One region of the Metabacillus sp. Hm71 genome, then DNA from elsewhere that is predicted to be linked to it. Evidence: a T-box and tRNA genes for the amino acid it is inferred to sense, from the RefSeq annotation. Region 1 holds a T-box; the other regions hold tRNA genes.
What was found. A T-box is a leader RNA that pairs with one kind of tRNA and senses whether it is charged. The one in region 1 lies ahead of serS (serine--tRNA ligase), so its partner is inferred to be a tRNA-Ser.
Positions count from the first base shown of each region.

Region 2: it has a tRNA-Ser gene. The T-box ahead of serS (serine--tRNA ligase) is inferred to sense a tRNA for this amino acid. The anticodon was not compared.
Region 3: it has a tRNA-Ser gene. The T-box ahead of serS (serine--tRNA ligase) is inferred to sense a tRNA for this amino acid. The anticodon was not compared.

Region 1 is NZ_CM200278.1:20,894-25,157, reverse strand. Features, by position in the region: gene ACSVDH_RS00110 (deoxynucleoside kinase) at 1-314, shown strand, start outside; gene ACSVDH_RS00105 (deoxynucleoside kinase) at 298-966, shown strand; tRNA gene ACSVDH_RS00100 (tRNA-Ser) at 1,152-1,244, opposite strand; gene serS (serine--tRNA ligase) at 1,417-2,697, opposite strand; T-box leader at 2,816-3,038, opposite strand; gene pdxT (pyridoxal 5'-phosphate synthase glutaminase subunit PdxT) at 3,102-3,677, opposite strand; gene pdxS (pyridoxal 5'-phosphate synthase lyase subunit PdxS) at 3,696-4,264, opposite strand, start outside.
Region 2 is NZ_CM200278.1:266,780-271,043, reverse strand. Features, by position in the region: rRNA gene ACSVDH_RS01475 (16S ribosomal RNA) at 1-332, opposite strand, end outside; tRNA gene ACSVDH_RS01470 (tRNA-Gly) at 437-510, opposite strand; tRNA gene ACSVDH_RS01465 (tRNA-Pro) at 524-600, opposite strand; tRNA gene ACSVDH_RS01460 (tRNA-Arg) at 606-682, opposite strand; tRNA gene ACSVDH_RS01455 (tRNA-Leu) at 780-865, opposite strand; tRNA gene ACSVDH_RS01450 (tRNA-Leu) at 878-963, opposite strand; tRNA gene ACSVDH_RS01445 (tRNA-Lys) at 977-1,052, opposite strand; tRNA gene ACSVDH_RS01440 (tRNA-Gln) at 1,208-1,282, opposite strand; tRNA gene ACSVDH_RS01435 (tRNA-Asp) at 1,395-1,471, opposite strand; tRNA gene ACSVDH_RS01430 (tRNA-Glu) at 1,558-1,629, opposite strand; tRNA gene ACSVDH_RS01425 (tRNA-Ser) at 1,640-1,730, opposite strand; tRNA gene ACSVDH_RS01420 (tRNA-Asn) at 1,734-1,808, opposite strand; gene ACSVDH_RS01415 (SprT family protein) at 1,960-2,418, opposite strand; gene cmpA (cortex morphogenetic protein CmpA) at 2,515-2,628, shown strand; gene ACSVDH_RS01405 (Tex family protein) at 2,645-4,264, opposite strand, start outside.
Region 3 is NZ_CM200278.1:4,422,896-4,427,159, reverse strand. Features, by position in the region: tRNA gene ACSVDH_RS21980 (tRNA-Val) at 34-109, shown strand; tRNA gene ACSVDH_RS21975 (tRNA-Thr) at 261-336, shown strand; tRNA gene ACSVDH_RS21970 (tRNA-Lys) at 489-564, shown strand; tRNA gene ACSVDH_RS21965 (tRNA-Leu) at 578-663, shown strand; tRNA gene ACSVDH_RS21960 (tRNA-Gly) at 674-745, shown strand; tRNA gene ACSVDH_RS21955 (tRNA-Leu) at 756-844, shown strand; tRNA gene ACSVDH_RS21950 (tRNA-Arg) at 854-930, shown strand; tRNA gene ACSVDH_RS21945 (tRNA-Pro) at 1,037-1,113, shown strand; tRNA gene ACSVDH_RS21940 (tRNA-Ala) at 1,132-1,207, shown strand; tRNA gene ACSVDH_RS21935 (tRNA-Met) at 1,233-1,309, shown strand; tRNA gene ACSVDH_RS21930 (tRNA-Ile) at 1,314-1,390, shown strand; tRNA gene ACSVDH_RS21925 (tRNA-Ser) at 1,409-1,501, shown strand; tRNA gene ACSVDH_RS21920 (tRNA-Met) at 1,670-1,746, shown strand; tRNA gene ACSVDH_RS21915 (tRNA-Asp) at 1,751-1,827, shown strand; tRNA gene ACSVDH_RS21910 (tRNA-Phe) at 1,982-2,054, shown strand; tRNA gene ACSVDH_RS21905 (tRNA-His) at 2,084-2,159, shown strand; tRNA gene ACSVDH_RS21900 (tRNA-Gly) at 2,168-2,241, shown strand; tRNA gene ACSVDH_RS21895 (tRNA-Ile) at 2,248-2,324, shown strand; tRNA gene ACSVDH_RS21890 (tRNA-Asn) at 2,335-2,409, shown strand; tRNA gene ACSVDH_RS21885 (tRNA-Ser) at 2,413-2,503, shown strand; tRNA gene ACSVDH_RS21880 (tRNA-Glu) at 2,519-2,590, shown strand; gene glgB (1,4-alpha-glucan branching enzyme) at 3,182-4,264, shown strand, end outside.

The DNA of each region.
Region 1 (4,264 bases):
TATTAACAGCAGATATGCCTACACCTAGCTTAATCATCTATTTACATGCAAGTCTTCCAACATTGCTTACCCGTATTGCAGCAAGAGGACGAGAAATTGAGCGCAATATTGATCCAGAGTATCTTTTGCAGCTTTCAGTAGACTATGAAATAGCAATGATTGAATGGGAAAAGAATCACCCTTCTGTACCTGTTATTAGACTTAATGGTGACTCTTTAGATTTTGTTAAAAACAAACATGATTTAACCAGGATCTTCAAACATTTAGATCAGCATTTTCAAAAAGGAGCCAGCTCAAATGAAACTACTAGATAAATATAACATTCCACACAACTCGGTTATTACAATTGCCGGTACTGTTGGTGTAGGAAAATCAACGATGACAAATGCACTAGCGAACGCGTTGAATTTCAAGACCTCTTTCGAAAAGGTTGATTCAAATCCTTATTTAGATAAGTTTTACGCTGATTTTGAACGCTGGAGCTTTCACTTGCAAATCTATTTCCTTGCTGAACGTTTTAAAGAACAGAAGAAAATATTTGAATATGGCGGAGGATTTATACAGGATCGATCCATTTATGAAGATACGGGCATCTTCGCCAAAATGCATTATGAAAAAGGCACAATGTCTGCAGTTGATTACGAAACGTATACAAATCTTTTTGAAGCAATGGTGATGACGCCTTATTTCCCACACCCGGACCTTCTTATCTATCTTGAGGGAAGCTTAGATGATATTTTAGAAAGAATAAAATTACGAGGCAGACCAATGGAACAGCAAACCCCTGTTGAATATTGGGAGGAAATGCATCGCCGCTATGAAAATTGGATTAATAACTTTAATGCTTGTCCTGTTTTACGAGTGAATATTAACGACTATGATATCATGAAAAATGAACAAACTATCGAACCGATTATTGAGCGAATTGGGTATTTTATCGAGCAATCGAGGTTATTAAAAAAATAAAGCGAGACTTTCAATTACAAGGATTACGTTAAAATTGAAAAATAGCAATCACAAAGGATAGCATGCTCCTCTTTGTGATTGCTATTTTTTTTAAAAAGAACATAAAAAAAATCGTTACTACAAATGTAACGATTGTATCAATCCCCATATTTTATGCGCTAAATATGAGATAATGGTTTAAATTATGGAGGAGGAAGGGGGATTCGAACCCCCGCGGGCTTTGACACCCCTGTCGGTTTTCAAGACCGATCCCTTCAGCCGGACTTGGGTATTCCTCCGTTTCGACAAGATTTAATTTATCATATACTATTATGCTTGTCAACAATTTCGTGAAAAAAATTAAAAACTTTTTCTATTAATTAGCATGCTCGCGATAGAATAGCTTTATACAGATTGAAACAAGGAGTTTTTTAATGAATCAAAACTCCCTGTTTCGATCAATTCGTTTTATTACTGAATGCTGATTCGCTCTTTATTTCCCATATATGGTCTTAAAACTTCTGGAATAATAACTGATCCATCTTCTTGTTGATAGTTTTCTAAAATGGCGGCTACCGTTCTTCCGATCGCTAATCCTGATCCATTTAAGGTATGAACATGTTCAACCTTGGCTTTCGCATCACGTCTGAAGCGTATGTTTGCACGGCGTGCCTGGAATGCTTCAAAATTACTGCAAGAAGAAATTTCCCGGTATGTTCCGTAGCTAGGAATCCAAACTTCAAGGTCATATTTTTTAGCTGCTGTGAAGCCTAGATCGGCCGTACACATGCTTAAAACCCTGTATGGCAATCCTAGTAGCTGAAGAACCTTTTCAGCGTGTCCTGTAAGCTTTTCAAGCTCCTCATAAGAGTCTTCAGGTTTAACAAAGCGGACTAGCTCAACCTTATTGAATTGATGCTGACGAATTAATCCTCTCGTATCCCTACCTGCAGACCCTGCTTCCGAACGGAAATTTGCACTAAACGCCGCATAGCAAATTGGAAGCTGTTCAACATTTAAAATTTCCTCGCGATGCAAATTGGTTACCGGTACCTCAGCAGTAGGAATTAAAAAGTAATCCTCACCTGCAATTTTAAAAGCATCCTCTTCAAACTTTGGTAATTGACCAGTCCCAGTCATACTGTCGCGGTTTACAATAAATGGCGGCAAAATTTCTGTATATCCATGCTCCTCGATATGAAGATCAAGCATAAAGTTAAAAAGCGCTCTTTCCAATCTTGCACCTAATCCGCGATAAAAAACGAAACGACTTCCTGTTACCTTTGCAGCTCGTTCGAAATCCAATATCTTTAGCCCATCTGCAATGTCCCAATGCGGTTTTGGTTCGAAATCAAACTTTGGTAATTCGCCCCATTTGCGAACTTCAATATTATCATCTTCAGTATCACCAATCGGCACACTCTCATGTGGAATATTTGGAATTGATAAAAGCAATTGATCTAATTCCGCTTCAACCTCACGCAATTGGTCATCAAGAACTTTAATCTCTTCTCCTACCTCTTTCATTGCTTTAATTAAATGATCAGCATCTTGCTTTTCTCTTTTTAATTGCGCAATTTGAGATGAAACATCATTTCGTTTGCTTTTGAGTTCTTCAGTAGATGCAATGAGCTCTCTTCTCTTTTTATCCAATTCCTCAAATTTTCCGAAATCTGTTAAATCTTCGCCGCGTTTTGATAACTTTTCTTTTACTTCTTCAAAATTCGCACGCAAATACCTAATATCTAACATGCTTCATTCTCCTTTGTCATTTATTATAAAATAGCTCAAATAATTTTGTGTTGATTAGTTGAAAAATCAACAATGAGCTTTAATATAACTAGAATAAAATAAAAAACTCCCGTCCCCAAAAAGGGACGAGAGTTACCCGCGTTGCCACCCTAGTTAAAAATACATAACGTATTTTTCACTTAATGAATAACGGTCATAGCCGGAATCGCCTAGTTAGTGTTAAAACCCTGTTCAGCCATTCATTCAAGGATGGATTCACAAGCATCTATCACCGATTTCCACCAAGCATCGGCTCTCTGCAGATAGAAGATCCTGCTACTAGTTCCTATCATCACGTTAACATATACATTTTAGTAATCATAAATTTACTACAAGTTTACAGCACCTGCAAGCTTTTTATACATCTATTTTGATTCTTTTACCATATTTATAAATAATTGCGTCATACGATGATCATCCGTTAATTCCGGGTGGAATGAGCATCCGAGGAACTGTCCTTGACGTGCTGCAACAATTCGTCCGTTATGTTTCGCCAGGATTTCAACATCTTCTCCTACCTCAACAATATGCGGTGCCCGGATAAATACACCTACAAAGTCCTCACCGACACCAGTAATCATTAATTCCGCCTCAAAGCTGTCTTTTTGACGGCCAAAGGAATTACGTTCAACGGTTGCATCTAATAGCCCTAAATGAGGCTCGCTGTTTCCAACAATGTTTTTGGCAAGTAAAATTAATCCAGCACATGTGCCAAACATCGGCTTTCCAGCAGCAGCAAAATTCTTTAAAGGCTCCATAAAGTTGTACTTATCAATTAAACGACGCATTGTTGTGCTTTCTCCGCCTGGGATAATTAAACCATCCACTTCATCAAGCTGTTCTACAGTCTTAATGACGATCCCTTCAGCATCACATGCCTCAACAGAGCGAATATGTTCTCTTACAGCCCCTTGCAGGCCTAAAACACCGATTTTTAGCATGTTAAAAACTCCTTTTTATTACCAACCACGCTCTTGCATTCTTTGCTCTGGTAAAAGGCTTGAAATTTCAATTCCTTGCATAGCACTTCCAAGACCTTTTGAAAGCTGAGCAATTAGTTCATAGTCTTGATAATGTGTTGTTGCTTCTACAATTGAACGAGCAAATTTAGCCGGATTTTCAGATTTGAAGATCCCTGAACCAACGAATACGCCATCTGCTCCAAGTTGCATCATTAATGCAGCATCTGCCGGAGTTGCTACACCGCCAGCTGCAAAGTTAACGACTGGCAATTTTCCTTCTTTTTTAATTTGAAGAAGAAGTTCAAATGGTGCACCAAGATTTTTTGCTTCCGTCATTAATTCATCTTCACTCATCGCTGCAACTTTACGAATTTGCGCATTCACTTTACGCATATGACGAACAGCTTCAACAATGTTACCTGTACCAGGTTCACCTTTTGTACGAAGCATCGATGCACCTTCAGCGATACGACGAGTCGCTTCACCTAAGTCGCGGCAGCCGCAAACAAATGGAACAGTGAAGTCACTTTTTAACAGATGGAATTCTTCATCAGCAGGTGTTAATA
Region 2 (4,264 bases), 250 kb from region 1:
CTCAGTCCCAGTGTGGCCGATCACCCTCTCAGGTCGGCTACGCATCGTTGCCTTGGTGAGCCGTTACCTCACCAACTAGCTAATGCGCCGCGGGTCCATCTGTAAGTGGTAGCAAAAGCCACCTTTCAACTTCGAACCATGCGGTTCGAAATGTTATCCGGTATTAGCTCCGGTTTCCCGGAGTTATCCCAATCTTACAGGCAGGTTACCCACGTGTTACTCACCCGTCCGCCGCTAATCATCGGGAGCAAGCTCCCTCAGATTCGCTCGACTTGCATGTATTAGGCACGCCGCCAGCGTTCGTCCTGAGCCAGGATCAAACTCTCCAATAAAGAGTTGATATAGCTCATAAAAAATGTACTATTTTAGTACGTTGTTTGTTAATCGAAATTAACGTTGGCACGCTTGGTTTTGTTTAGTTTTCAAAGATCATTTTTGGAGCGGGTGAAGGGAATCGAACCCTCATCATCAGCTTGGAAGGCTGAGGTTTTACCACTAAACTACACCCGCAAAGTGACTCCACTGGTCGGGAAGACAGGATTCGAACCTGCGACCCCTTGGTCCCAAACCAAGTGCTCTACCAAGCTGAGCTACTTCCCGTAATATGGCGCGCCCGAGAGGAGTCGAACCCCTAACCTTTTGATCCGTAGTCAAACGCTCTATCCAATTGAGCTACGGGCGCATATTTGTTCAAGAATCTTTCAGAAGCGACTTAAACATTATATCAAATATCAATATTTAAGTCAATAACTTTTTCAAAAAGTTTACTTAGTATTAATTGGTGCGGCCGAGAGGACTTGAACCTCCACGGGGTCGCCCCCACTAGGCCCTCAACCTAGCGCGTCTGCCATTCCGCCACGACCGCGAATGAATACAATGGTGCGGGTGAAGGGACTTGAACCCCCACGTCACAAGGACACTAGATCCTAAGTCTAGCGCGTCTGCCAATTCCGCCACACCCGCATGGTGTGTTAAATGGTGAGCCATGAAGGACTCGAACCTTCGACCCTCTGATTAAAAGTCAGATGCTCTACCAACTGAGCTAATGGCTCTTAGTTTCAAAACACTCTTAGTATTGACGCCCAAATTTCAGAAAGCTTATTCAAGAAGCGGCTCAATTTGTGCGCTGATGTTAATGCTTCGCAGCTTATTCATACGTTCTCTACCAACTGTGCTAATGGCTCATTTTATAATGAGTATTAAAAAATGGCTGGGCTAGCTGGATTCGAACCAACGCATGACGGAGTCAAAGTCCGTTGCCTTACCGCTTGGCTATAGCCCAATGAAATAATGTTTTTTAAAACAATTTATTAAAATAACAACAAGAATTTAATGATAACACTTCATCAAGAATAAATCAAGTTGTATTTTTTACCATGCACTCATTTAACAAATGGCGGTCCGGACGGGACTCGAACCCGCGACCTCCTGCGTGACAGGCAGGCATTCTAACCAACTGAACTACCGGACCAATTATTATATCAGGGAAATAAATAGGAGGTGAGCTTTGCGAATTAACGCAATTAGACCCACATCCTATTCTTCCACATATGGCTATGACCCGTACGGGATTCGAACCCGTGTTACCGCCGTGAAAGGGCGGTGTCTTAACCGCTTGACCAACGGGCCATATAAAATATGGCGGAGAAGGAGGGATTTGAACCCTCGCGCCGCTTACGCGACCTACACCCTTAGCAGGGGCGCCTCTTCAGCCTCTTGAGTACTTCCCCATATGGCTCCGCAGGCAGGATTCGAACCTGCGACCGATCGGTTAACAGCCGATAGCTCTACCACTGAGCTACTGCGGAATATTTTGCAACAGACTTCTTTTATTATATTGAGTAAGGATTGTCCTGTCAATACTCCTTTTCAATATTAACTAAATGAAGTTCTTTTATGATTATTTTTTTGCGCCATCAGCGACGGCTTTTATAATTTATCATAGTACCCTTCATTCCGTCAACCCTTTTTATACAGAGAGATTTTTCCACCGCATTTCCCACATACTAGACGAGTTGTATCAACTCTTCGCTTACGATTATAGATTTGATGACAGTTCTTGCATATATATTGCAGGAGAACACTATTCCCCTTTTTTTCTTGTTTTAAAGGTGTACAATACCTCGGCGCACCTACTTCTTTTAGTAATTCTTTAAAGTCTTTATCACCATGCTTATAGCCTCTTCCTTCTAAATGCAAATGATAGTGGCAGAGCTCATGTTTAATGATGCCAATTACCTCATCAAGACCGTACTCTTGATAATACTTTGGATTAACGTCGATATTATGGCTTCTTAATAAATACCTTCCTCCAGTCGTTCTCAGCCTTTTGTTAAAGGTTGCCTTGTGGTTGAATTTTTTTCGAAAATAGGTCAAAGAAATATCCTCAACGATTTTCTGAAGCTGTGTATCATCCACGATCATTTCCCCCAATTAAATGGTACATCGTACTAGCACTCTGCATACATTATAAACACCCATACTCCATTATAATGGTTAAGGAGGTATGCGCAAATGCCATCATGGTTACAAAATCAAATGCAACGTGCTTTTTATGAAAAAAATCGCTACCAAATCAAATTACTTAATCAGTGCTGGTTTTTCTATAGAGAAAAACACTGCTCATAAAAAGCAGTGTTTCTTTTTAATTATGCACCATAGTTAGGGCTACTCTTCCTTTTTTATGATCAACATCATCCACCCAAACCGTTACAACATCTCCAACCGATACAATATCAAGCGGATGCTTCACAAAGGATTTACTTAATTTCGAAATATGAACAAGGCCATCTTGCTTAACACCAATATCAACGAATGCCCCGAAATCGACGACATTACGTACAGTCCCTTGCAATTCCATACCTTGCTGTAAGTCTTCTAATTTTAATACATCTTTTTTCAATAATGGTTTTGAAACTTCGTCGCGCGGGTCTCTTTCCGGACGAATTAATGCATCACATATATCTTTAAGTGTTAACTCACCAATTCCAAGGACCTCTGCTGTTTCTTTTAGATTTATATTCATGATCTTTTCTTTTAACTCTTCACTTCCTAAATCAGAAACAGAAGCATTTAATTGATCCAAAAGCTTTTGTACCTCTGTATATCTTTCAGGATGAATTCCGGTCCGATCTAAAGGCTGCTCACCTTCTATAATTCTTAAGAAACCGATACATTGCTCAAATGTTTTCGCTCCCAAGCGAGGAATATCCTTTAACTGCTTGCGGTTTGAAAATCTCCCAAGCTCTTCTCTCTTCTTTACAATATTGTTCGCAACAGCCTTACTTAAGCCGGCAACATATTGTAACAGTGAAGATGAAGCGGTATTAACATTGACTCCTACCTGGTTTACAACTGTTTCAACAACAAAGGTTAACGACTCATTTAGCTTTTTTTGTGAAACATCATGTTGATATTGACCAACACCAACTGATTTAGGATCAATTTTCACTAACTCAGCCAATGGGTCTTGCAGTCTTCTTGCAATTGAAACAGCACTTCTCTCCTCAACCTGCAAATCAGGGAATTCCTCTCTTGCCAAATCGGAAGCAGAATACACACTAGCACCAGCTTCATTAACAATTAAGTAAGACACTTCATCATCGATTTCTTTTAAAACATCTGCGATAAATTGTTCTGTTTCCCTTGATGCCGTTCCGTTTCCAATCGCTACGATTTCAATATTGTAGGTTTTTAAAACATCTTTTACAGTCGCAACCGCTTGCTCCTTCTTATTAACTGGCGGATGGGGATAAACGACTCCTATATGTAGCATTTTTCCAGTTTGATCGACGACAGCTAGTTTACAGCCTGTTCTATACGCAGGGTCTACTCCTAATACCATTCTTCCTTTTAAAGGCGGCTGCAAAAGCAGGTTCCGGAGGTTTTCTGAGAAAATATGAATGGCTCGATCCTCTGCTTTTTCTGATAATTCTTTTCTAATTTCCCTTTCGATGGATGGTTGGATTAATCTTTTATAGGCATCATCGATTGTCTCTACCATAATTTCCTGTACAATCGTTGCTTTACCCTTTAACTCTTGTTTTTGAATATAGTTAATAATTTCTTCATATGGCGGAATAATCGCGATACGAATGATATCTTCCTTTTCACCGCGATTTATCGCAAGCACACGGTGAGGAACAATTTTTTGAATAGGTTCTTCGTAGTCGTAGTACATTTCATACACATTTTTTTCATCTTTTTCTTCATCTTTTACAACGGAAGAAATCGCACCTTTTCTAAACGTTATATCACGGATCCA
Region 3 (4,264 bases), 1.7 Mb from region 1:
ATTAAAACGCATACACTTTTGTATGTTTGATTTGGAGGATTAGCTCAGCTGGGAGAGCACCTGCCTTACAAGCAGGGGGTCGGCGGTTCGATCCCGTCATCCTCCACCATTTTGCCGGTGTAGCTCAATTGGTAGAGCACGATCGAACAAGCTTCGAAGCTGTGCTTCAGCACACAAATCGAGCTGCTTCTTGATTAATCTTCCTGAGATTTGGGTGACTGTTAGGTAAGAATGACTATATATTACACAATACTAAATACGCCGGTGTAGCTCAATTGGTAGAGCAACTGACTTGTAATCAGTAGGTTGGGGGTTCAAGTCCTCTCGCCGGCACCACTTATTGTTTCAAAAAAATAAGAGCCATTAGCTCAGTTGGTAGAGCACGAATGAATAAGCTGCGAAGCATTAACTTCAGCGCACAAATTGAGCCGCTTCTTGAATAAGCTTTCTGAAATTTGGGCGTCAAACCTATGAGTGTTTTGAAACAAGAGCCATTAGCTCAGTTGGTAGAGCATCTGACTTTTAATCAGAGGGTCGAAGGTTCGAGTCCTTCATGGCTCACCATTTTACACACCGTGCGGGTGTGGCGGAATTGGCAGACGCGCTAGACTTAGGATCTAGTGTCCTTGTGACGTGGGGGTTCAAGTCCCTTCACCCGCACCATCTAAATCATGCGGAAGTAGTTCAGTGGTAGAACACCACCTTGCCAAGGTGGGGGTCGCGGGTTCGAATCCCGTCTTCCGCTCTTTATAAGTGCCGGGGTGGCGGAACTGGCAGACGCACAGGACTTAAAATCCTGCGGTAGGTGACTACCGTACCGGTTCGATTCCGGTCCTCGGCACCAGTTAGACTTGCGCCCGTAGCTCAATTGGATAGAGCGTTTGACTACGGATCAAAAGGTTAGGGGTTCGACTCCTCTCGGGCGCGCCATTTCTAGAAGTGAGAAATCGGAAGTCAGAAGTTAGATTAAAGGCTTTGCTTCGAAGCAGTACTTAAAGATCTCTGACCTCTCACATCATACCTCTGATATCTAGTACGGGAAGTAGCTCAGCTTGGTAGAGCACTTGGTTTGGGACCAAGGGGTCGCAGGTTCGAATCCTGTCTTCCCGACCATCTCTTATAATTGTTTTTGGGGCCTTAGCTCAGCTGGGAGAGCGCCTGCTTTGCACGCAGGAGGTCAGCGGTTCGATCCCGCTAGGCTCCACCATAAATTCAACTTAAACTTCTATTTTGGCGGTGTAGCTCAGCTGGCTAGAGCGTACGGTTCATACCCGTGAGGTCGTGGGTTCGATTCCCTCCGCCGCTACCATTTTGGACCTTTAGCTCAGTTGGTTAGAGCAGACGGCTCATAACCGTCCGGTCGTAGGTTCGAGTCCTACAAGGTCCACCATTTTAAAAAAAGTATTACGGAGGAATACCCAAGTCCGGCTGAAGGGATCGGTCTTGAAAACCGACAGGGGTGTCAAAGCCCGCGGGGGTTCGAATCCCCCTTCCTCCTCCATATTATATTTAATATTATCGTCGCGGGGTGGAGCACGAACGAATATGCTTCACTGAATAATCATCAGCGTACCGATTGAGCTGCTTCTTGAATCAGCATCCTGAAATCGGGACGGTCTCTATTAGGCAATATCTAAGAGCATAGATAAACTTTAATTTATATTATCGTCGCGGGGTGGAGCAGTCTGGTAGCTCGTCGGGCTCATAACCCGAAGGTCGCAGGTTCAAATCCTGCCTCCGCAACCAAAATGGTCCGGTAGTTCAGTTGGTTAGAATGCCTGCCTGTCACGCAGGAGGTCGCGGGTTCGAGTCCCGTCCGGACCGCCATTTTAAAATTCCTAATCTAGAGTAAAAGGGTTTCAATAAGCGAGAAGGTCGAGGAAGCGACTGAGGGAGCACCGGAGCGTATGTTAATACGTGAGGATGTGAGCGATGGAGCTGACGAAGAGATTCGAAGCTTAGTGGAAGCCGTAAACTAAATGGCTCGGTAGCTCAGTCGGTAGAGCAATGGACTGAAAATCCATGTGTCGGCGGTTCGATTCCGTCCCGAGCCACCTTTTAAAAAGTTGATATATTTTATGTGGCGGCTGTGGCGAAGTGGTTAACGCATCGGATTGTGGTTCCGACATTCGTGGGTTCGATTCCCATCAGCCGCCCCATTTTACTTGCGGGTGTAGTTTAGTGGTAAAACCTCAGCCTTCCAAGCTGATGATGAGGGTTCGATTCCCTTCACCCGCTCCAGAAAGTGGGCCTATAGCTCAGCTGGTTAGAGCGCACGCCTGATAAGCGTGAGGTCGATGGTTCAAGTCCATTTAGGCCCACCATACATTTTATTCCGCAGTAGCTCAGTGGTAGAGCTATCGGCTGTTAACCGATCGGTCGCAGGTTCGAATCCTGCCTGCGGAGCCATATGGGGAAGTACTCAAGTGGCTGAAGAGGCGCCCCTGCTAAGGGTGTAGGTCGCGTAAGCGGCGCGAGGGTTCAAATCCCTCCTTCTCCGCCATATAACAAACATAATGGCCCGTTGGTCAAGCGGTTAAGACACCGCCCTTTCACGGCGGTAACACGGGTTCGAATCCCGTACGGGTCATCAAAAAAACACTGCATTCCTGCAGTGTTTTTTTCTATACATATTGATTTTGATCTTAACAAGTGGTAAAGCCACCATTAATGGAACCCTCACATTATTTAGGCAATGCTTATTTGTTGACGTTTGTCCTTAAAAAGGCTTATAGTTATTTTAATAAAAATAAATGAATTCCTTTTACTATGTTTTTGACATTTTCAATTCAGCTTTGTTTATTTATTCAACCAGCAAAGATCATCCTTCAATAGGATATTCATGAATCAATTTCCTTCTTTTTTTCTTCAAAAGAACTTTCAACAAATTCCTACAAAAAGTCGAATTTAATGTTTTATTACTATAATAAATAGTGGTTTGACTTGTCCATAATCCTAGTTATTTAAACGCTTTCATTAAATCAAATTATATTATTTCAATTTCAAAAACATCTTTTTAATTCTTAAGTATTTCTACGGTTTTAGGGCAGTTCCTTTCCTTTTTTCTTTCTTTTTCTTATATTTTAAAAGTATAACATTCACCCTCAACTTCAAAGGTTTTGTTGGATTATGTCGTAAAAAAGTAGCGGTTACATTGCAGGTATCTACTAGTAAGTCTTGAATGTTTAGCATAGAGATATTAAGAGAAAGGGTGACATATGTGACTCTCACTTGTCCAACAGACTATGATATTCATTTATTTCATGAGGGACAGTCATTTGAAAGCTATGGTTTTTTAGGTGCACATACACAAGAACTGAATGGGGTTATAGGTACAAATTTCTGTGTTTGGGCACCACATGCAAGACAGGTAAATGTTGTTGGTGATTTTAACGAGTGGAATGGTCAAAATCATCAAATGGAAAGGATTAATGAGGAGGGGATATGGGGCTTATTTATTCCGCAATTAGAAGCAGGGGAAATATATAAGTATGAAATTGTGACAGCTAATGGAGAGACTTTGTTAAAAGCAGATCCATACGCTTTTTTTTCAGAAGTAAGACCAAATACGGCATCTGTTGTTTATGATTTATCTGGCTATGTTTGGAAGGATCAAAAATGGAAGAAAAAGAAGCGACTTAAGCAGCCATATGATCGACCAATGGCGATTTACGAAGTTCATTTAGGTACATGGAAAGTAAAAGAAGATGGAGAGTTGTACAGCTACAAAGAATTAATAGAGGAACTAATACCATATGTAATAGATCATGGGTTTACTCATATTGAGTTGCTGCCAGTTATCGAACATCCATATGATCGTTCTTGGGGCTATCAGGGAACGGGCTATTTCTCTGCAACAAGTAGATTTGGGACACCTCACGAGCTAATGGAATTTATTGATGCATGCCATCAAGAAAATATCGGTGTCATTATTGATTGGGTGCCGGGACATTTTTGTAAGGACTCCCATGGACTTTATATGTTTGATGGTGAGCCTACATATGAATACAAAACTGAAAAAGATCGAGAAAATTGGGATTGGGGAACAGCAAACTTTGATCTTGGCAAACCAGAGGTTCAAAGCTTTTTGATTTCAAATGCGATATTTTGGATGGAACATTTTCACGTAGATGGATTCAGAGTTGATGCAGTTGCAAATATGCTTTACTGGCCAAATTCACATGAATTAGTGGAGAATCCTTACGCAGTTAGCTTTTTAAGAAAATTAAATGAAGCTGTTTTTGCAAAAGATCCTGATATTTTA